One region of the Paraburkholderia sp. J41 genome, then DNA from elsewhere that is predicted to be linked to it. Evidence: predicted binding sites of a transcription regulator. Region 1 holds the regulator's gene; each other region holds the start of a gene.

Evidence for each region. The regulator LexA, encoded in region 1, represses DNA repair genes until DNA is damaged. The targets are predictions, from matches to a motif close to ACTGTATNNNNATACAGT.
Region 2: the regulator LexA is predicted to act here: its motif matches at 1,932-1,949, upstream of U5805_RS19565 (ATP-dependent helicase).
Region 3: the regulator LexA is predicted to act here: its motif matches at 4,141-4,158, upstream of U5805_RS19765 (PA0069 family radical SAM protein).

The regions. Positions count from the first base shown of each region.
Region 1 is NZ_CAJMZE010000015.1:76,159-83,205, reverse strand. Features, by position in the region: gene U5805_RS17370 (permease) at 1-573, shown strand, start outside; gene U5805_RS17365 (hypothetical protein) at 982-1,404, shown strand; gene U5805_RS17360 (ABC transporter permease) at 1,468-2,340, opposite strand; gene nodI (nodulation factor ABC transporter ATP-binding protein NodI) at 2,357-3,271, opposite strand; gene U5805_RS17350 (universal stress protein) at 3,558-4,028, shown strand; gene U5805_RS17345 (DUF2939 domain-containing protein) at 4,178-4,891, opposite strand; gene U5805_RS17340 (hypothetical protein) at 5,002-5,388, opposite strand; gene lexA (transcriptional repressor LexA) at 5,419-6,069, opposite strand; gene U5805_RS17330 (sulfate ABC transporter substrate-binding protein) at 6,387-7,047, shown strand, end outside.
Region 2 is NZ_CAJMZE010000018.1:91,250-98,296, forward strand. Features, by position in the region: gene U5805_RS19565 (ATP-dependent helicase) at 1-1,895, opposite strand, end outside; gene U5805_RS19570 (hypothetical protein) at 2,109-2,558, opposite strand; gene U5805_RS19575 (RNA-binding S4 domain-containing protein) at 2,946-3,167, shown strand; gene U5805_RS19580 (MATE family efflux transporter) at 3,381-4,772, shown strand; gene panS (ketopantoate/pantoate/pantothenate transporter PanS) at 5,282-6,244, shown strand; gene U5805_RS19590 (phospholipase D family protein) at 6,453-7,047, shown strand, end outside.
Region 3 is NZ_CAJMZE010000018.1:131,628-138,674, reverse strand. Features, by position in the region: partial or broken gene U5805_RS19785 (electron transfer flavoprotein subunit alpha/FixB family protein) at 1-120, shown strand, start outside; gene U5805_RS19780 (acyl-CoA dehydrogenase) at 244-2,040, shown strand; gene U5805_RS19775 (D-amino acid dehydrogenase) at 2,120-3,406, opposite strand; gene U5805_RS19770 (Lrp/AsnC ligand binding domain-containing protein) at 3,584-4,072, shown strand; gene U5805_RS19765 (PA0069 family radical SAM protein) at 4,278-5,384, shown strand; gene U5805_RS19760 (NINE protein) at 5,393-5,875, opposite strand; gene U5805_RS19755 (sorbosone dehydrogenase family protein) at 5,987-7,047, opposite strand, start outside.

The DNA.
Region 1 (7,047 bases):
TTCATGGGCTTCGTGCTCGGCTGGCAGTGGAGCGCGCTGCGTCTCGTGCTGGGCGTGCTGATGGTGTTCGGCCTCGGCTGGTTCGCGAACCGGCTCGTCACGCCGGAGGAAACGCGCGCCGCCGACAGCCGTCTCGCGCAGCTCGCCCAGCAGCAGGCCGAGGGCGGCAACGTGTTCGTGCGCTGGCTGCGCATTTTCGCGCGCATGGCCGTGCGGCTCGTGCCTGAATACATCGTGCTGGTGCTGCTGCTCGGCGCGGCGCGCGCGTGGCTCTTTCCGCATATCGGCCCGGAAATCACGAGCAGCATCGGCTGGATCGTGGCGTTCGCCTTCGTCGGCATGTTGTTCGTGATCCCGACCGCCGGCGAAGTGCCCATCATTCAGGCGATGCTCGCGCTCGGCATGGGCGTGGGGCCGGCCGGCGCACTGCTGATGACGCTGCCGCCCGTGAGCGTGCCGTCGTTCGCGATGCTGGCCGGATCGTTCCGCCCGCGCGTGCTCGCGCTCGTCGGCACGACCGTGGTGCTGTTCGGCGTCGTCGCGGGGCTGGCGGCGGTCGCGCTCGGTTTTTAGGCCGGTTTCTGGGCGATTTTTAGGCCGTTTCCCGCGCGTTTCATGGTGCGCTTACTGGTGTGTTTCCCCGCTTGCTTTTGACCAGGGCCGTGGCCGGAGCGGGGCTGGGCACAGGTCGCTTTGGTCTTGCCTGGTTGGCGCTTAAGGGGCGCTTAATGCGGCTGAAGGGGCTGAAAGCGGCTGAAACGGCGCTCGGGGTTCGCCTCGGCGCGCATTCCGGCACGGCGTGGCGCGTGCGGCGCGACATCGACGCGACGATGAAACGGCGCTTTGCGCGCGCTGCCGCTAGACTTCACATCGGTGCGGCGCGAATCGCGCGGCCCGAACGCGTTTGCGGACTCACAACGTTTTCATTACCACCGGACGGTTTTCCGTTTGCACAGGAGCGGGCCGCAGCCCGAAACCAGCATGGCACAGCAAAAAACCCATCCGAAACTCGAGCAGGCGCTCACGCGTGGCGATCTCGCGATCCGCCAGGCCAACTCGGCGCGCGCGACGGCGGTGCTGCGCGCGCTCGGCAAGATGATCGTCGAGGCTTCGGCAACGATCGGCGTCGAGGCGCACACGTCCATTCCCGACGGCGACCGCATTTACGATCCCGCCGACGGTGTCTGGCCGCAGTCGCTGTTGATCTCGCTCGACGATCCCGTCGAGGAAGCCGATCCCGAGGAAATTCGCACGGTGCGCCTGCTCGCGCAGACGCAATCGACGATCTTTCGCGTGGAATGGCATCGCGCCGACGGCAAGATGGGACGTCAGGACGGCGGCCCGTTCGCGACGGTCGCATTTATTTCGGACGTCGAGATTCCCTGGGGCGACGACGAAGACTGAGCGCGGCGTTTGGCGGTCAGGCGCGCGAACGCCGCCCGCAGCCGCGCATGCCGCCCGGGCGCATCAACGCATCATGCGGCGGCGGAACAGCACCGAAGCGATCGCGAACGGCACGATCACGTAAAGCACGAGCACGGCCAGATGCACAAGCGGCTGGTCGACGGGGCGCGCGAGCATCGCGGGGCGAATCAGCGCGACCGCGTGCGCGAGCGGCAACATCAGCGTGATGTGCTGCGCGGCGGCGGGCAACTGCGTGATCGGGAAGAACACGCCCGAGAGCAGCAGCATCGGCGTGAGCACGAGCGTTTGATAGAACATGAAGAAGTCGTAGGACGGCGCGAGCGCGGTGACGATCATCGCGCAGCTCGCGAACGCGAGGCCCGCGAGCGCGATGACGGGCAGCGCGAGCAGCATGGACGGGAAACTCGCATAGCCGAGCAGCGCGGCGACGATCATGATCGCCACGCCCGAGAGCATCGACTTGCTGGCGGCCCAGACCACTTCACCGAGCACGACGTCGCCGAGCGAAAGCGGCGTGTGCATGATCGCTTCCCACGTGCGCTGAACGTGCATGCGCGAAAACCCCGAGTACATCGCCTCGAAGCTCGCCGACATCATCACCGACGACGCCACCGTGCCCGCCGCGAGGAACGCGATATACGACACGCCGTCCACATGGCCGACCATCAGCCCGAGCCCGAAGCCGAGGCCGAACAGATAGATCATCGGATCGGCGAGATTGCCGAACATCGAGGCGATCGCGAGCTTGCGCCAGACCAGATAGTTGCGCCGCCAGACGGCGATCCAGTTGGCGGCGTTCGAGGGCAGCGCGGCGCGCGGTTCGCGAGCGGGCGCGAGGCCGGCGTTGGCGTTTGCATCGGCGTTGGCGCCGGTGTTTGCGTTGGCGTTGGCGGATTCGTGGGTGCGGGTTTGCATGGGGAGTCGTGCCGCTTCAGTCTTGCATCTCGCGGCCGGTGAGCCGCAGGAACACATCTTCGAGATTCGCCGGCCGGTGCAGATAGCGCAGGTCCGAGCGAGGGCGCAGCTTCGCATGGATCGGCGCGGGGTCGTCGACGTAGCAGAACAGCGTTTCGCCGCTGATTTCGGTGCGCTTCGCGCTCGATGCCAGTTCGTCGCGCAGCGCGGCCGGGTCCGGGCCGTACACCTCGATCACGTCGCAGCCGATCTCCGTTTCGATCAACGTCCTGGGCGTGCCCTCGGCGATCTTGCGGCCTTCCTCGATCACGCAGACGCGATTGCAGAGCCGCTCCGCCTCCTCCATGAAATGCGTCGTGAGCAGGATGGTCTTGCCGCGCGCGAGCAGCGAGCGCAGGCGTTCCCAGATCAGATGACGCGCCTGCGGATCGAGACCCGTGGTGGGTTCGTCCATCACGAGCACGTCGGGATCGTTGACGAGCGCGCGCGCCAGCGTGAGGCGCCGGCGCATGCCGCCGGACAGCTCGCCCACGCGCGCGTCGGCCTTGCTTTCGAGCCGCGCGAATTCGAGCAGCGGCGCGACGAGATCGCGCGTTTGTTGCGCCGACAAACCGAAGTAGCGGCCGAACACGAGCAGGTTCTCGCGCACGGTGAAGTCGGGATCGAGGTTGTCGAACTGCGGCACGACGCCCACGCGCGCGCGCGCGTGGCGGGCGCGCGCGGGCACCGGTTCGCCGCACAGGCTGATGCGCCCCGCGTCGGGCGCGACGATGCCGAGCAGCATGCGCAGCGTCGTGGTCTTGCCCGCGCCGTTGGGTCCGAGCAGACCGAAACATTCGCCGGGCACGACCTCGAACGACAGTCCGTTGACGACCGCGCGGTCGCCGTAGTGTTTGATGACCTGCTCGAATTCGATGGCGGCTGCGGGCATGGACAAAATGGGAAAAGGTCGACGTGGGCGAAAGGGCGCGAAGCCGAGGCGGTCCATTCTAGTGCATCGCTGCGCCGCGAGCGGGCAGCGGGAGCGTTGCGCGCCGTGTTGCGGCGCGAATCGGTGCGCGGGCGCAAGCGGCGTGCGTCCTGTCAGGAAACCATCGGCAAAAATCTGGCGTTTTTTGATGCCGACCTGGCGTTTTCCAACCCTTGCATCGCCAATTGCGGCGCACGATCATGAGAATCGCACAGCCCGCACTTCATGCGGGTAGGGAGAAATGATCATGGCGAGCTACAAGAAAATCCTGCTCTGTTACGACGGCTCGCGCGAAGGCCGCAAGGCGCTGCGCTGCGGCGCCGACCTTGCGCTCGACTTGCAGGCCGAAACGCATCTGCTCTCGGTCGTCGACATGCGCTCGTCCATCGCTCAAAGCGCGGGGCTGCTGACCGATGTGGCGTGCGGCCGCTTCGAGGAAACAGCGCGCGAGATTCTTCAGGAAGGCGTGGATTGGCTCACCGAGCGCGGTGTGCGCGCGCAGGGGCACTTTGCATTCGGGCATCCGATCGACGAAATCGCAAATCTCGCCATCGAACTGAACGTCGATCTCGTGGTGGTCGGGCATCGCTGCCGCACCGGGCTTGCGCGCTGGTGGATGGGCGCGGGCAATACGCCGCTGCTCGATCGCGTGTCGTGTTCGATTCTTGTGGCGTGTTCGTCGGCGGCCGAGGAAAAACAGCAGCAAGCCGCCGCTTGAGATTGCCCTGACAGGCGCCGCTCTGAGTGACGCATTGAGCGGCGCAATTGAGCGGCCCAATTGAGCGGCCCAATTGAGCGGCTCAATCCAGTGCGAAGCCGGTTCGCCCCGGAACCGGCTTTGCGGCGATGCTTTTACGGCAAACGCCGTTACGGCGAATTTGCCGCGCTTCCCTCATTGAGCTCGACCGCCGCGAGCTTCCAGAAAAAAAGCCCGTGGCGCTGAAGGATGGCGGCGTAGTGCTCGCCCGTCGTGCCGCGGTCCCATGTGAGCGCGAACTCATTGAGGCTGCGATAGCCCGCCGCGGTAACAGGCCGTGATCCCGGTGCAGGCGTGCCCGGGGCGGTTTGCACGGGCGGAGCAGGTTGAGCGGGTGGTGCGGGCGCGGCGGCCGGCGGCGCTGCGGGCGCCGGTTGCGTTGATTGAACAGGCGGCGCCGGCTGCGCGCCCGAGGTTTGCGGCGCGGGCGCCGCGGGTTGTTCGCCCGGCTTGCCCGTGGGCGGCATGCCGTTGAGCAGTGCGGCCACACCATCGGGCGTAGCGTAGGCGTCCACGAGCGGGCCGATCAACGCCGCGCCGATCACCGCGCCGAGCAGCAAAAGCGGATTGCTGCTGTGCTGCGCGTGAATGCGCTGCTGCAACAGCGCGCCAACTTGCTGCTTCAGACTCACGCGCAGCGCCGGGTAATCGACGTATTCGTTGAGCGTGGCGGCGTCGCGCGCGTCGGCAGCGGCTTTCATGCGATTCACGGCGATATACGGCGACGCGTAGCCATAACCGAGTACCGCAACGGTAGCAATCACCGCGACGGTGATCGCAAGGGGCTTTTTCCAGCTTGAGGTATTCGCGAGCGGCTCTGTCATAAGGTGGGCGTGATCGTTCGGTCAAGGATTGACCGCCATAAAGCGAAAACGATCCCGAAGCACAAACAGAACCCGCATCGCGGCGCGTCCTTTTTTGCGACGCGCGTGCCTTATTTCGCGAGCGCGGCCGGCAAGTCGGTCGGTTGCTCGGCAATGCAGCGGTCGATCGCGCGGCACACCGCGTCCACCGTGCCCACCAGAATGAGCCGCGACGGGCCGTGATAGACGCGCACCGGCGCGCGGCGCGCGGGTTGGTCGACGTTGAGCGCGCTGTTGAGCGAAACACGCGCGAACGCCGGCTGTGCCGAGGGCAGCGGCGGCAGGTCGGCCGTGCTGGTGGCGACGAGGTTGGGCGCGTTGTCGATATCGTCGAAGAGCGAGCCGTTGATGGCGGCAGCCGTGGCGCGCATCTCGCGCGCGGCGCACGAGGCGATTCCACGCAGATGACGCAGGCGGCCGAATTGACGGAAGGGCAGCAGACGGGCAAGGCGTTCCATGACTCTCTCCAGACGGATATCAGCGGATTTTTAGAATTCGGTGGGGCGAATCAAGCCGACCGCGATGCCTTCCAGCGCGAATTCCGCGCTGCCGGACTCGACGAAAATATTGTCGTAGTCGGGGTTTTCGGCGATCAGCTCCAGGCCGTTCGGGCGGCGCTTGAGGCGTTTGACCGTGACGTCGTCGCCAAGACGCGCCACGACGATCTGGCCGTCCTTCGCCTCGGCCTTCTTCTGCACGGCGAGCAGGTCGCCGTCGAGAATGCCGGCGTCGCGCATCGAAAGACCGCGCACTTTCAGCAGATAGTCGGGGCGGCTCGAAAAGAGCGCCGGGTCGCACATGTAGTTCTGCGAGATATGTTCCTGCGCGAGGATCGGGCTGCCCGCCGCCACGCGGCCGACGAGCGGCAGCGCGAGCTGCATGATGCTCGCATGCGGCAGCGTGAACTGATGCGGCAGCTCGTCGCCCATGGGCACGAGACGGATGCCGCGCGAGGCGCCCGCAGCCAGCTCGATCACGCCCTTGCGCGCCAGCGCGCGCAAATGTTCCTCGGCCGAATTGGCGGAACTGAAACCCAGCTCCGCCGCGATTTCGGCGCGGGTGGGCGGGAAGCCGGTGCGCTCGATCGCCCGGCGGATCAGATCGAAAACCTGCTGTTGTCGTGCGGTGAGTTTGGTCATGGCGCCACTGTATGTTTAAACAGGTGACTGTATTTTTATACAGTATTTGCCGCTTTTCAAGTGTTACTTGAAGTTCGTCGCCCCGATGCCTTGCCGATGCCGCCGCAGCAGCGTTTCATGGCGCCCTGACGGACGGAAAAATGCCGTTGCAGCGGTTTCCTCTGTCGCTTACCACTTTTGCGTATTAAAAAATGAAGAAACATTATTTTTAATGATGTAAGCGGATCGCTAGACTGGCCTCCATCGTTAGCGGCAACTGAGTCGGCAACTGAGCGGCAACTTGCCGGCAACCACATACGGGCACGGAGAACAGATAGATGGTCACGGAATCGGGGAAATTGGCGGGGAAAGCGGCGGAGAAAGCGCCGCGAGCAGGCTGGCTCAGGACATGGGCGGCGAGGCTGGCGCTCGGAGCGGCGCCGCTGATCGTGCCGGTCGCGGCATTGCTGGGCGGCGCGGCGGCGCTGGCGCCCGTGGCCGCGCATGCCGATACCGCGCTGCTCAACGTCTCCTACGACCCGACGCGCGAGTTGTATCAGGACATCAACGAAGCCTTCATCAAGCAGTGGAAGGCGAAGACGGGCGAAACCATCACCATCAAGCAGTCGCATGGCGGCTCGGGCGCGCAGGCGCGTTCGGTGCTCGACGGCCTGCAAGCCGATGTCGTCACGCTCGCGCTCGCCTGGGACATCGACGCGCTCGCCAACAAGGGCCTCGTCGCGAAAGACTGGCAAAAGCGTCTGCCGGACAACGCCTCGCCGTACACCTCGACCATCGTGTTTCTCGTGCGCAAGGGCAACCCGAAGCACATCAAGGATTGGGACGATCTCGCGAAGCCGGGCGTCTCGATCGTGACGCCGAATCCGAAAACCTCGGGCGGCGCGCGCTGGAACTACCTTGCGGCGTGGGCCTACGCGCTGCATCAGCCGGGCGGCAACGAGCAGAAGGCGAAGGAGTTCGTGACGAAGGTCTACAAGA
Region 2 (7,047 bases), on a different contig from region 1:
TCCTCGAGTTCCTCGTCGCTGCCCGCGCCCAGATCGGACGGAATGCAGCCGTCCACGCCGTTGAGCACGAACACGTTGCGCCATTCCTGGCCCTTGGCCGAGTGGATCGTCGACAAGATCAGATAATCCTCGTCGAGCAGCGGATCGGCGGATTCGGCGCTGGTCGCGTCAGGCGGATCGAGCGTGAGTTCGGTGAGAAAGCGCTCACGCGACGCATACGTGCTCGCGATGCTCTCCATCTGCAACAGGTCGGCAAGACGCACCGGCGCGTCTTCGTGATTACGTTCGAGATGCGGCTCGTACCAGCGCCGCACGCGCTCGAACTCGGCGGGCCACGGCGTCGCGCGCATGGCGAGACTGTCGACGAGCGCCGCGAACGCGGGCCAGTCCTCGGCCGCGCGCGGCGGCGGTGCGAAGGCCGCGAGCGCTTCGGCCGCGCGGTAAGCGCCCGTGCAGGCCGCGATCTGATCGAGCAGGCGCGCCGCGTTCGCGGGCCCGACGCCCGGCAGCAATTGCGTAACGCGAAAGCCGGCCACGCGGTCGAGCGGATTCTCGGCCCAGCGCAGCACCGCGAGCACGTCCTTCACGTGCGCGGCGTCGAGAAAACGCAAGCCGCCGAACTTTACGAACGGAATATTGCGCCGCGCCAGTTCGATTTCGAGCGTCGCGCTGTGGTGCGCGGCGCGAAACAGCACGGCCTGCTGCTTGAGCGTCATGCCCGCCTCGCGCGCTTCCAGGATTTGCTCGACGACATAACGCGCCTGGGTGGCTTCGTCGGCGACGGTGACGAGGCGCGGGCGCTGCTGCGACGCGCGATCGGTCCAGAGATTCTTCGTGAAGCGCTCGGCGGCGGCGTCGATCACGGCGTTCGAAGCGGCAAGAATGGGCGCGGTCGAGCGGTAGTTGCGCTCGAGCGTGACCTGGCGCGCGGGCGGATCGAACTGCGCCGGGAAATCGAGGATGTTGCGCACGGTCGCGCCGCGAAACGAATAGATCGCCTGGGCGTCGTCGCCGACCACGGTGAGGCCGCGGCCGTCGGGCTTGAGCGCGAGCAGGATGGACGCCTGGAGCCGGTTGGTATCCTGGTATTCGTCCACGAGAATGTGGTCGAAGCGCGCGGCGAGATCGGCGGCAATGGCGGGTTCTGCCGCCATTGCCGCCCAATAGAGCAGCAAATCGTCGTAATCGAGCACGTTCTGCTTTTGCTTCGCGTCCACGTAGGAGGCAAACAGCACGCGCAGTTGCGGCTCCCATTCGAGACACCACGAGAACGAGCGATTGAGCACCGTGGCGAGCGAATCGCCCGTGTTGACGGCGCGCGAGTAGATCGCAAGACAGGTGGATTTCGACGGAAAGCGCTTTTCTTTCGCCGACAAACCTAGCTCGTGCCGCACGAGATTCATGAGATCCGCCGAATCCTCGCGGTCGTTGATCGTGAACGCGGGCGAAAGACCGATCTGCTCCGCGTATTCGCGCAACAAACGCGCGCCCACGCCGTGAAACGTGCCCGCCCACGTGAGCCCTTGCGCGAGTATGGCCGCCACGCCCGGCGCGCCCGCCGCGATGCGCGCGACGCGCCGCGTCATTTCCAGCGCCGCCCGGCGCGAAAACGTCAGCAGCAGGATGCGATGCGGGTCGGCGCCGTTGGCGATGAGATGCGCGACGCGGTGCGCGAGCGTATTGGTTTTGCCCGAACCCGCGCCCGCGATCACGAGAAGCGGTCCCGGCAGCGCGGCGCCCGGCGCAAAGCCCGCCTCGCCGCCGTGCTCGACCGCCGCGCGCTGCTCGTCGTTAAGCTTGGCGAGCCACGCCGCAACCGCCTGGGCGGCATCTTCCTGCGCTTGACCGGCGGCGCGGTCGGCGGTGGCGGGATCGGCAAGGGAAACGGTGGACACGGGCGCGAAATGAACAATAAGGACGAGGCGACGCACACTGTATATCCATACACCCCGCCTCGGCAAGCACGCGATTTTGCCGCGATCTGGCGATATTTACGCGGATCTTCGCGTTGCGGCACGCGATGCTCGCTCGAAAAGCGCAACGGCGGCCCCCTTTCGGACGCCGCCGTCGCTCATATTCAAAACTCGCCAGCGCGCAACAACGCGCGCTTACGGCTGTTGCTGGCCGCCCTGCTGCTGCGCCGACATGCCGTTCATTTGATCCTTCATCTCCGAGTCGTTGGCCTGACGGTCAGCCTTGCGGTTGATCTTCGCGTCCTTCACATCCGACTTGTACTGCGATTTCGCCTGCTTCTTCGCGTCCTTGTATTCGGCGTTCGCCGACTTTTTGGCGCTCTTGTACTCGGCGCTCGCCTGTGCGTTGGCGTTGCGCTTCTGCACGAGCGGATCGGGCGATTGCGGCGCCGTCAGAGTCTGCGGAGCGGGCGTGGGCTGCGCGATGCCGGCGGCGGCGGGCGCCTGGCCCGGCGCGGCGGCCGGCGCCATCGCGGGCGCCTGGTCGGCGGGCGGCGTGGCCGTCGATTGCGCGAAAGCGCCCTGTGCGAACACGGCGGCCGAAACGAGAGCAGTATTGGTGATGAGCTTGCGAATCTGGGTCATGGCGTATCCTCTTTGCAGTGGTTCCAAAAAGTGCGGTTGCAACGGGCATACCCGTGAGAGCCGCGCCGGGATTTCGTCGGGGACGATTCACCGCCAACTACGGCGAAACGGTGTCTGCGAACCGGCGTGAAACCATTGTCATCTGAAGATTGGCGCGCAGTCCCGCGGCGTTACTCACGGTTTCATTTGCTGACGAATTCATAACATCCGGCCCTCAAACGTAACAACGCCATGCAACAACGGACGGCCGCCGGCACCAGGCGAAGGCGCGCGGCAAGACGCGAGGCATCGCGTATCATGCAGACCCTTCGCGCGCCGTCCGGCCGCACATCCGACACACCCGGACACACCCCCGGCCGCACATCCGTTACCAGCGATTCCCACGCCATGCCCAATCTCGATTTCACGCTGACCGGCGATTTCGTCGAACTGCACAACCTTCTCAAGATCACCGGCCTCGCGGACAGCGGCGGCTCGGCCAAGCAGATCGTCGCTTCGGGCGCGGTCAAGGTCGACGGCGAAGTCGAACTGCGCAAAACCTGCAAGATTCGCGCGGGGCAGTCCGTGCTGCTGGGCGACACGCGCATCGCCGTGAAGGAAGCAGACTGACGGAAGCGGCCTGACGCACGACCTTCGACGCGTGCGCCGGGAACACGGCGATGCACCGGATTCGTGCATTCGCATCGACAAGCGCGCCGTCACGCAATAAGCTTTCGGGTTCGATACGACCATCGGCCCGAGGCGCTTTCGTCCGCCCGATCCCTTTCGGTGATGGCGGCCGCCGGGCCTGAAACCGCGCGACCGCTCGCGCCGCCCGCTCCCATGACCCGCACCACGCGCACGCTTTCCAGCCGCTCCACGCTCGCGCCGCCCACGCTGGGCCGCCACGCCGCCGACACCGCCCGCCTCGCCGGGCCGCTCGCCATCGCCCAGCTTTCGCAGATGGCGATGAGCGTGACCGACACGGTGCTGCTCGGCTCGCTCGGCGCCGACGCGCTCGCGGCGGGCGGCCTCGGCGCGAACCTGTTCTTCGTGGTCGTGACCGTGCTGCAAGGCGTGCTGACCTCGGTGAGCGTGAGCGTCGCGCAGGCGCGCGGCGCCGACGACGAGAGCCGCGTGCCGCACATCTACTGGACCGGTTTCGCGCTCTCGCTGTTGCTGGCGGTGCCCGCCTTCGCCCTGCTCTCGTTCGCCGCGCCCATCCTGCTGGCGCTCGGCGAGCCGCCGCTGCTCGCGCATCACGTGGGCGAATACGCGGCCGTGCTGCGCTGGGGCGCGCCCGCAAGCCTGATCGGCGTGGGGCTGATGCGCTCGTTTCTGCCCGCCATCGGCGCGGCGCGGCGGCTCCTGTGGATCTCGATCGGCTGCGTGTTCTTCAACGGCTTTCTCAACTATGGGCTGATCCACGGCGCGTGGGGATTGCCGCGTCTGGGGTTCCTCGGCTCGGCGGCGGCCACGGCGGTCACGGTCTGGCTCACGGCGCTCGTGCTGATGGCGCTGCTGCATCTGCGGCCCTCGCATCAGCGCTTCGTGGTCGCGCGGCGGCCCACGGCGCCGCTCATGGGCGAGCTGTTCACGATCGGCTGGCCGGTGGCCATCACCTATGCCGTCGAAGCGACGCTCTTTCTCGCCACGGGCCTGCTCGCGGGCCTGCTCGGCGAGATGCCGCTCGCGGCGCACCAGATCGCGCTCAACGTGGCGTCCGTGAGCTTCATGGTGCCGCTTTCCATCGGCCAGGCGGCCAACGTGCGCGTGGGCTACTGGATCGGCGCGGGCGTGCCGCGCGCGGCGCGTCATGCTGGCTTCGTGGCGCTCGGCCTGGGCGTGGCGTTCATGACGCTTTCGGCGCTCGTGATGGTGCTCGCGCCGCATTCGATCGTGCGCCTCTACCTCGATCTCGACGATCCCGCCAACGCGCGCACCGTGGCGCTCGCCACCACGCTGCTCGGCGTGGCGGCCATCTTCCAGATCGTCGATGGCGTGCAGACCGTCGGCTCGGGCTGTCTGCGCGCCTTCAAGGACACGCGCGTGCCGATGGTCGCGGCCACGCTCGGCTACTGGGGCATCGGCTTTCCGACCGGCTATGCGCTCGCGTTCCACTTCGGCATGGGCGCGCTCGGCCTCTGGTGGGGGCTCGCGGCGGGCCTCGCGAGCGTGGCCGTGCTGATGACGTGGCGCTTCCATCGCATCAGCAAGGCGCAGTGCGCGCGCTGAGACGGACCGTCCCGGCGCAAGCGCGAGGGCATGCGACCGGACGGGCAAACCGGGCGGTTAGAATACGCCGCTTGGGCGCAGCGAACCGCCGCGCCCAAGCCGTCCCACAAGGGCAGAAATAACGATCAGGAGACCGCGCCCCGCGCCTCGCCGGCCACCCCGGCAACGCCGCGCGCGAAAGCCGCCGCCTTTCGTGGCCGTTCGCCACGGCTCGGCGCGACGGGCAGCCTCGCCGCGCGCTTTCGGCGTCGCTCCCTTCCGGCGTCGCTCCCTTTCGGCGTCGCTCCATTCGAGCGATTCGATCGCTCCATGCGGGAGATGCAAGACGGGCGATAGAAGCAAGGCAAGCAAGACACGCGACAGAAGCAATAGCGGCGATGCGGACGATTCCGGCTATCGGCACGAAGCCCGCGCCTGACTTGTCCTGCCTGCGCCCGCTCCTGTCTCGCGCGCACGGCCGCGACGCGGCGCCACGACAACACGACACACCACCCTCAGGGACTTTTCACATGCTTGCCCCGATCACCCGACTTTTCCCGCTCTGGGCCGTGCTGGCCTCGATCCTCGCGTATTTCAATCCGGGCGCCGTCGCCCCCATCGCGCCGCACGTCACGACGCTTCTGATGATCATCATGCTGGCGATGGGCGTAACGCTCTCGTTCGCCGACTTCCAGCGCGTCTTTACGCGGCCCGCGCCGGTGGCGGCCGGCATCTTCCTGCATTACCTCGTGATGCCGCTCGCCGCGTGGGCCATTGCCAAGGTGCTGCGCATGCCGCCCGATCTCACGGCGGGCATGGTGCTGGTGGGCAGTGTGGCGAGCGGCACGGCCTCGAACGTGATGATCTATCTCGCGCGCGGCGACGTGGCGCTTTCGGTGACGATCAGCGCGCTTTCGACGCTCGTGGGCGTGTTCGCGACGCCGCTGCTCACGCGCCTTTACGTGGACGCCTCGATCGTCGTCGACGTGCGCGGCATGCTCATGAGCATCTTGCAGATCGTCGGTTTGCCGATCGCCATCGGCCTCGTGGTGAACCGCGTCGCCGGCGGCCTCGTGCGCCGTGTCGAGCCGATCCTGCCGCTGGTTTCGATGGTGTCGATCCTCGCGATCATCGCCGCCGTGGTGGGCGGCACGCACGCGAGCATCGCCACGGTCGGCCCGGTGGTCGCGCTGGGCGTGGTGCTGCACAACGGCATCGGCCTGCTGGGCGGCTATTGGGGCGGCCGCCTGCTCGGCTTCGACGAGTCCGTGTGCCGCACGCTCGCCATCGAGGTGGGCATGCAGAACTCGGGGCTCGCCGCCACGCTCGGCAAGCTCTACTTCACGCCGTTGGCCGCCTTGCCGGGCGCGCTGTTTTCGGTGTGGCACAACCTCTCGGGCTCGCTGCTCGCGGGCTACTGGGCGGGCAAGCCGGCGCGCGGCAGCGATCGCGACGCAGCGAACGCGGCGACGGGTTCGGCCGAACGCGGCTGAAGCCGCCAAGGCGTGATGCGGCCCGCAATTTGCTTCTCCTGCCGCACGATTGCGCGACCGCGCAATTCGCGTGCGCCGGTTTGCGTAGAATCGACGCGCAAACCGTGCAACGCCCTTGCGCGAGGCGCACGCCAAGCCAGGCACGCCGCTCGTGCGGCCGATGAGGAGAATCCGCTTGCCCACGCAACATCTTTCGCTCGCTGCTTGCATCGTTGACGGCACCACGGCCGGCACCGCCGCCGCCCGCACCGCCGCCGCCCCGGCCCGCGAGCGTGCCGCCTCGCGCGCGGCCGCGCTGCTGCGCCGCGCCCTCACCATCGCCTGCCTCGCCACGCTCACGGCGCTCGCGGCCTGCGCCACGCGCCCGCCCGCCAGCGCGCTGCAACGCGAGCACACGCAAGCGCTCGCGCCTTCCACGGCCACGCCGCTCGGCGCCGCGCTCGCCGCGCCCGAGGCCGCGCACGCGGGCCAAACCGGTTTCCGCCTTCTCGCCACCGGCACCGACGCGTTGCAGATGCGCATCGCGCTCGCGCGCGCGGCCACCAAAACGCTGGACATGCAGTACTACATCGCCAACGAGGACACGACCGGCAAGCTGCTGCTCGGCGCCGCACTCTACGCGGCCGATCGCGGCGTGCGCGTGCGCATGCTCGTCGACGATCTGAACTTCCACGACATCGACAAGCTGATGGCCGCGCTCAACAGCCATCCGAACATCGAGATCCGCGTGTTCAATCCGTACGGAAGCTCGCAGGAAAGCGTGTTCCGCCGCACGACCAACGTCTTCACCAACATCGACGCCT
Region 3 (7,047 bases), on a different contig from region 1:
TCGAAGGTGATCGTCGCCATCAACAAGGACGAAGAAGCGCCCATTTTCAGCGTGGCCGATTACGGGCTCGTGGGCGATCTGTTTGCGGTGGTGCCGGAACTCGTGAAGGAACTCGGCTGATCGCGGCCGAGGCCAGCAACGCGATGCCGCCCGTCATGACGGACCTGGCGGCGTGACAGTCAAGCAAAGGGGCGCAGCGGCGCCCCTTTGTCGTTTGTGCGATCCAGAGCGGAGGAGACAACCATGTATCAAGCGCCCACGAGCGACATGCTGTTCGTCATGAAGCAACTCGCCGGACTCGACGAGATCGCCGCGTTGCCGGGCTGCGCCGACGCCACGCCCGAGACCGTCGAAGCCGTGCTGCACGAGGCGGCCAAACTCTGCAACGAGGTCATCGCGCCGTTGAACGAGGAAGGCGACCGCAATCCCAGCCGCTGGGTCGCCGACGACGGCGGCACGGTGCATGCCACGCTCGGTTTCGCGGCAGCGTTCCGTCAGTACGTGGAAGGCGGCTGGCAAGGCGTGCAACATCCTCAGGAGTACGAAGGGCAGGGTTTGCCGAAGCTCGTCGGCACGCCGTGCGTGGAAATGCTCAACGCGGCGAATCTCTCGTTCGCACTGTGCCCGTTGCTGACCGACGGCGCGATCGAAGCGCTGCTCACGGCGGGCAGCGAAGCGCAGAAACGGCGCTTCGTACCGAAGCTGATTTCCGGTGAATGGACCGGCACGATGAACCTCACGGAACCGCAGGCCGGCTCCGATCTCGCGGCCGTGCGCACGCGCGCGGAGCCGCAGGCCGACGGCACCTACAAGCTGTTCGGCACGAAGATTTTCATCACGTGGGGCGAGCACGACATGGCCGAAAACATCGTGCATCTCGTGCTGGGGCGCACGCCCAACGCACCCGAAGGCGTCAAGGGCATTTCGCTCTTCATCGTGCCGAAGTTTCTCGTCGACGAAAACGGCAAGCCCGGCGCGCGCAACGATGTGCATTGCGTGTCGATCGAACACAAGCTCGGCATCAAGGCGAGTCCCACGGCCGTGCTGCAATACGGCGATCACGGCGGCGCGATCGGTCAGTTGATCGGCGAGGAAAATCGCGGGCTCGAATACATGTTCATCATGATGAACGCCGCGCGCTTTGCCGTGGGCATGCAGGGCGTGGCGATCGCCGATCGCGCTTACCAGAAGGCGCTCGCCTATGCGAAAGAGCGCGTGCAGAGCCGGCCGGTGGACGGTTCGGCGAAAGCGGCGGTCGCGATCATTCATCATCCCGACGTGCGCCGCATGCTCGGCACGATGCGCGCGCTCACCGAAGGCGCCCGCGCGCTTGCCTACGTGGCCGCGGGCGAGAGCGACCGCGCGCATCACGAGCCGGACGCCGCCGCGCGCGAACGCCATCGCGCGCGCTACGAATATCTCGTGCCGATCGTGAAGGGCTGGAGCACCGAACTCGCCGTCGACGTGACGAGCCTCGGCGTGCAGGTGCATGGCGGCATGGGTTTCATCGAGGAAACGGGCGCGGCGCAGTTCTATCGCGATGCGCGCATTCTGCCGATTTACGAAGGCACGACCGCGATCCAGGCGAACGACCTGATCGGCCGAAAAACGCTGCGCGACGGCGGCGCGGCGGCGAAAGCGCTGATCGACGACATCGGCGCAACCGTGAATGCGCTCGGTGCGCAGCAAGGCGGCGCGTTCGAGTCGATGCGGCAGCATCTTGCGCAGGGCGCGATGGCGTTGGCCTCGGCGATCGAGTTCGTGCTCGCCAATGCGAAGCGCGATCCGAACGCGGTGTTCGCGGGGAGCGTGCCGTACCTGAAGCTGGCGGGCGTCGTGCTGTGCGGCTGGCAGATGGCGCGCGCGATGCTGGCTTCGCAGCGTCTCATGAACGACGACCCGAAATTCCACGGCGCGAAGATCGCGACCGCGCAGTGCTACGCGCAGCAGGTGTTGCCGCAGGCGGTGGCGCTCGAAGCGGCGATCGTCGGCGCGAAGGGAAGCGAAGGCGTGCTGGCGCTGACCGAAGATCAGTTTTGAGTCGACGCCGCAATGCAACACGGCGCCTGCAAGAGGCGCCGTGTTTTTTCGTGCGGAACTCGTATGCCGACGCCGGACGTCAGGCGTAGGCCGGGCGATGCGCGCGATGCGTGTCGCCGAGATAGCGATGCACGGAAAGATCGTCGGCCTTGATTGCCGGTTGCTTGCCCGAGATGAGGTCGGCGAGCAACTGGCCCGAGCCGCACGACATCGTCCAGCCCAGCGTGCCGTGGCCCGTGTTCAGGAACAGGTTCGAGAGCGGCGTTCGGCCGACCACGGGCGTGCCGTCCGGCGTCATCGGGCGCAGGCCGGTCCAGAAGCTGGCCTTGCTCGTGTCGCCGCCGCCGGGGAACAGGTCGTTCACGCACATTTCCAGCGTTTCGCGGCGCGCCGCCTTGAGCGTCTTGTCGAAGCCGACGATCTCGGCCATGCCGCCCACGCGAATGCGGTCGTCGAAACGCGTGATCGCGATCTTGTAGGTTTCGTCGAGCACGGTGGAAACCGGCGCGGCGCTCGCGTTCACGATGGGCGCGGTGATCGAATAGCCCTTGAGCGGATAGACGGGAATCTTCACGAGTCCCGCGAGCATTTGGGTGGAGAACGAGCCGAGCGCGACCACGTAGGTGTCCGCGCGCACGACTTCGGCGCCGCACTGCACGCCGTTGATGCGGTCGCCGGAGACGATCAGGCGGTCGATGGGCGTGTTGTAGCGGAACTTCACGCCCAGTTCTTCGGCCATGGCGGCAAGACGCGTGGTGAAAAGCTGGCAGTCGCCGGTTTCGTCGCCGGGCAGACGCAGGCCGCCCGTGAGCTTGCCCGATACCGCGGCGAGCGCGGGTTCGGCGCGGCCGAGTTCGCCGGCGGTGAGCAATTCGTAGGGCACGTTGGCCTCTTTGAGCACGGCGATGTCCTTCGCCGCGCCTTCGAACTGCTGCTGCGTGCGGAACACCTGGAGCGTGCCGCCGGTGCGGCCTTCGTACTGGATGCCGGTGTCGGCGCGCAGCGCTTGCAGGCAGTCGCGGCTGTATTCGGCGAGACGCACCATGCGGCCCTTGTTGAGCGCGTAGCGTTCGGCCGTGCAGTTTTGCAGCATCTGCCACATCCACTGCAACTGGAATTTGCTGCCGTCCAGGCGGATGGCGAGTGGCGCGTGCTTTTCGAACATCCACTTGATCGCCTTGAGCGGCACGCCCGGCGCCGCCCACGGCGCGGCATAGCCCGGCGAGATCTGGCCGGCGTTCGCAAAACTGGTTTCGAGCGCGGGACCGGCTTCGCGGTCGATCACCGTCACTTCGTGGCCCGCGCGGGCAAGATACCAGGCGCTGGCCACCCCGACCACACCACTGCCCAACACGACGACTCGCATAGCTGCTCCTGAGGATTTGTTGGGGCTACGCCGCGCTGCCGCCGCCGCCTGGCTGCCGCGGTACGGCACGAGCAGGCGGAAGGCACGAATATTCGGGTGTAGCCAGTATTAACAGCTATGCTATTGTTCTGTGACTAGATTTTGTTATTGTATTTTTCTGATTTTCAGGAATAAAAAATGAGAACGCAGCGTCAACCGGTTCGCGCGCTCGACCGGCTCGATCACCGCATCCTGAAACTGCTTCAGCAGGATGGCCGCATGGCGATGAAAGACCTCGCGGAGCAGGTCGGGCTTTCGGTCACGCCGTGCATCGAGCGCGTCAAACGCATGGAGCGCGACGGCGTGATCGCGGGCTACTACGCGCGCGTGAATCCTGCCGTGCTGGGCGCGGCGCTGCTGGTATTCGTCGAAATCACGCTCGATCACAAGAGCGGCAACATGTTCGACCAGTTCCGCCGCGAGGTGCAGAAGATTCCCGAGGTGCTCGAATGCCATCTCGTCTCGGGCGACTTCGACTATCTCATCAAGGCGCGCATCGGCGAAATGGCCGACTACCGCAAGCTGCTCGGCGACATCCTGCTGCAACTGCCGGGCGCGGTGCAGTCCAAGAGCTATGTCGTGATGGAAGAGATCAAGGAAACGCTGACGATCGCCGTGGGCGATTGAGCGCGGCGGATTTCCTCGTCGGCTGGGGAACGGTGCCCTGTTTTTTCGACTCGACAAAGCGGCTGACTACTGTATATTCGTACAGTGTTCAGCCGTTTTTTCGTTTTCATCGTTTTCCATCGTGCCCGAATTCGATCCTCAAGCCGATCCCGAATCGCATTCCGATTCTGCATTCGATCCCGCATTCGATTCCGGCTGGCAACCGCTGTTGCCCGCCAGGCCGCTTGCGCCGCGCAAGGGGCGCGGCGCGGTGACGAACCTGCAAGGGCGTTACGAGGTCGACCAGCGCGAGGAATTCGACGACGGCTGGCAGCACCGGAGCGAACCGGAGGACGGCTCGGAGGGCGAACCGGCCCTGCGCACGCAAGTGTACGAGGAACGCGCGAAAAGCATCCTCACGCGCAACCAGTCGCCCGATATTCCGTTCAGCGTGTCGCTCAATCCGTATCGCGGCTGCGAGCACGGTTGCATCTACTGTTTTGCGCGGCCCACGCACAGTTATCTCGGCCTCTCGCCGGGCCTCGACTTCGAAAGTCGCATTTACGCAAAGATCAACGCGCGCGAGCTGCTGCTGCGCGAACTCGCGAAGCCGTCCTACGAGCCGGAGCCCATCGCGCTCGGCGTGAACACCGACGCCTGGCAGCCCGTCGAACGCGACTTGCGTCTCACGCGGGGCGTGGTCGAAGTGCTGGCGCAGCGCCAGCATCCGTTCGCGGCCATCACGAAGTCGTCGCTGATCGAACGCGATCTCGATTTGCTCGTGCCGATGGCGCAGCGCCGGCAGTTCATGGCCGCCATCACCATCACCACGCTCGACGCCGGCATCGCGCGCACGCTCGAGCCGCGCGCCGCCACCCCGTCGCGGCGCTTGCGCACGATCCGCACGCTCGCCGAGGCGGGCATTCCTGTGGGCGTGAGCATCGCGCCCGTCATTCCGTTCGTCACCGAACCCGACATGGAGCGCGTGCTCGAAGCGTGCGCCGAGGCGGGTGCGACCAGCGCGAGCTATATCGTGCTGCGTTTGCCCTGGGAAGTCGCGCCGCTCTTTCAGGACTGGCTCGCCGCGCATTTTCCGCAGCGCGCCGAGCGCGTGATGAGCCGCGTGCGCGACATGCGCGGCGGCAAGGACTACGACTCGGACTTCGCGCAGCGCATGAAGGGCACGGGCTTGTGGGCGGACCTGCTCAAGCAGCGCTTTCACAACGCCGTGAAGCGCCTCGGGCTCAACGAGCGGCGCCACGGCATTCTCGACATGTCGGCGTTCATGCGCGACAAAACCGTGCGCCAGAAACCGCAGCTCGATCTGTTCTGAGCGCGTGGCTATTGCGAGATCGCCTTGGCGGCCTCCACCTGCGATTCGAAATACGTCTGGAACAAGAGCGCGAGTCCCGTCATCAGCAGGAACGCGCCAATGAGCAGCGAAAAGATCACGACGAAGATCACGGTCCAGCCCGAGCGGCTCGTGCGTCCCGCCTGCGCGAACGGCGCGTTGAACTGCGCGTCCCATTTGGCGTCGGGGCGCAGCCCGTAGACGATCGCCGCGAGAAACGCCGAAAGCACCGAAATCGCGCCGATCACGGCCAGCACCCAGCCAAGGATCGACGCGCGTTCGGTTGCGGCCAGCAGCAGCACGCCCGGAATACCGGCGAGCGTGCCGATTACGTGCGCCCAGGCCCACAGGTCGCGCGGCCCATATAAATAGAAGCGGTGCGCGCCAACGCTGCCGAACAGGAATGCGAGGGCGGCGGTGAGCGTCTTGGAGCGAAAGCGCGCGGCGTTGTTTTCGTTGTTTTGGGTCGGCATGAGCTTCGGGCAGTCGAGGACAGTCGTGGGCGGTCGCCGGGCATTGTATGCCGCGCGCTCGCGCGCGGGCACAAGCGCGCGCTTATGCCCGCGACCACACGCGAACGGCGCCTAGGGCTTGCGGTACGTCACGCGGTAGATCGCGCCCGCGTAGTCGTCGCTGATGAGCAATGAGCCGTCGGGCAGCGGCAGCACGTCGGCGGGGCGGCCCCACTGGCTCTGGTCGGCGTCGAGCCAGCCTTCCGCGAACACTTGCTGGCGCGCGTTCGCGCCGTTCGCGTCCACGCTCACGCGCACCACGCGGTAACCGGCTTTCCTGCTGCGGTTCCAGGAGCCGTGCTCGGCAATGAAGAGGGTGTTCGCGTAATCGGCGGGGAACATCGGGCCGGTGTAGAAGCGCATGCCGAGCGCCGCGACGTGCGCGCCGAGTTTCGCGACGGGCGGCGTGAAGCCGCTGCACGGATGGCCCGCGCCGAATTCGGGATCGGCCACGTTGCCGCCGTGACAATAGGGGAAGCCGAAATCCTCGCCCACGCGCGCGAGGCGGTTGAGTTTGTCGTCGGGGATATCGTCGCCGAGCAGATCGCGGCCGTTGTCGGTGAACCACAGTTCGTGCGTTTGCGGATGCCACGCGAATCCCACCGTGTTGCGAACGCCGCGCGCGATGGTTTCGTAGTGCGAGCCGTCCGGGTTCATGCGGCCGAGCATCGCGTAACGCGTGCGCTGCGGATCGTTCGGCGGCTCGCAGACATTGCAGGGCGCGCCCTGCGGTACATAGAGCTTGCCGTCCGGGCCGAAGGCGATGAACTTCCAGCCGTGGTGGCGCTCCTTCGGCAAGGAATCGGTAACGACGACGGGCCTGGGCGGATCGTCGAGATGGCCGTCGATGCCGGGCAGGCGCACGATCGACGAAACCGCCGAAACGTAGAGCGCGCCGTCGCGCCACGCCACGCCCACGGGCATCGTGAGCCCCGAGGCCACCACGTGGCGCCCGGCGAGCTTGCCGTCCTTGAGTTCGAGCGCGTAGACGTCGCCGGTCATGCTGCCCACGTACAGAATGCCGTTGCCGGAAAGCGTCATTTCGCGCGCGCCGGGCACGTTGTCGGAAAGTACCTCGATATGAAAGCCGGGCGGCAACCGGATGCGCTCGACGGGCAGCGCCGCGCGCGCGA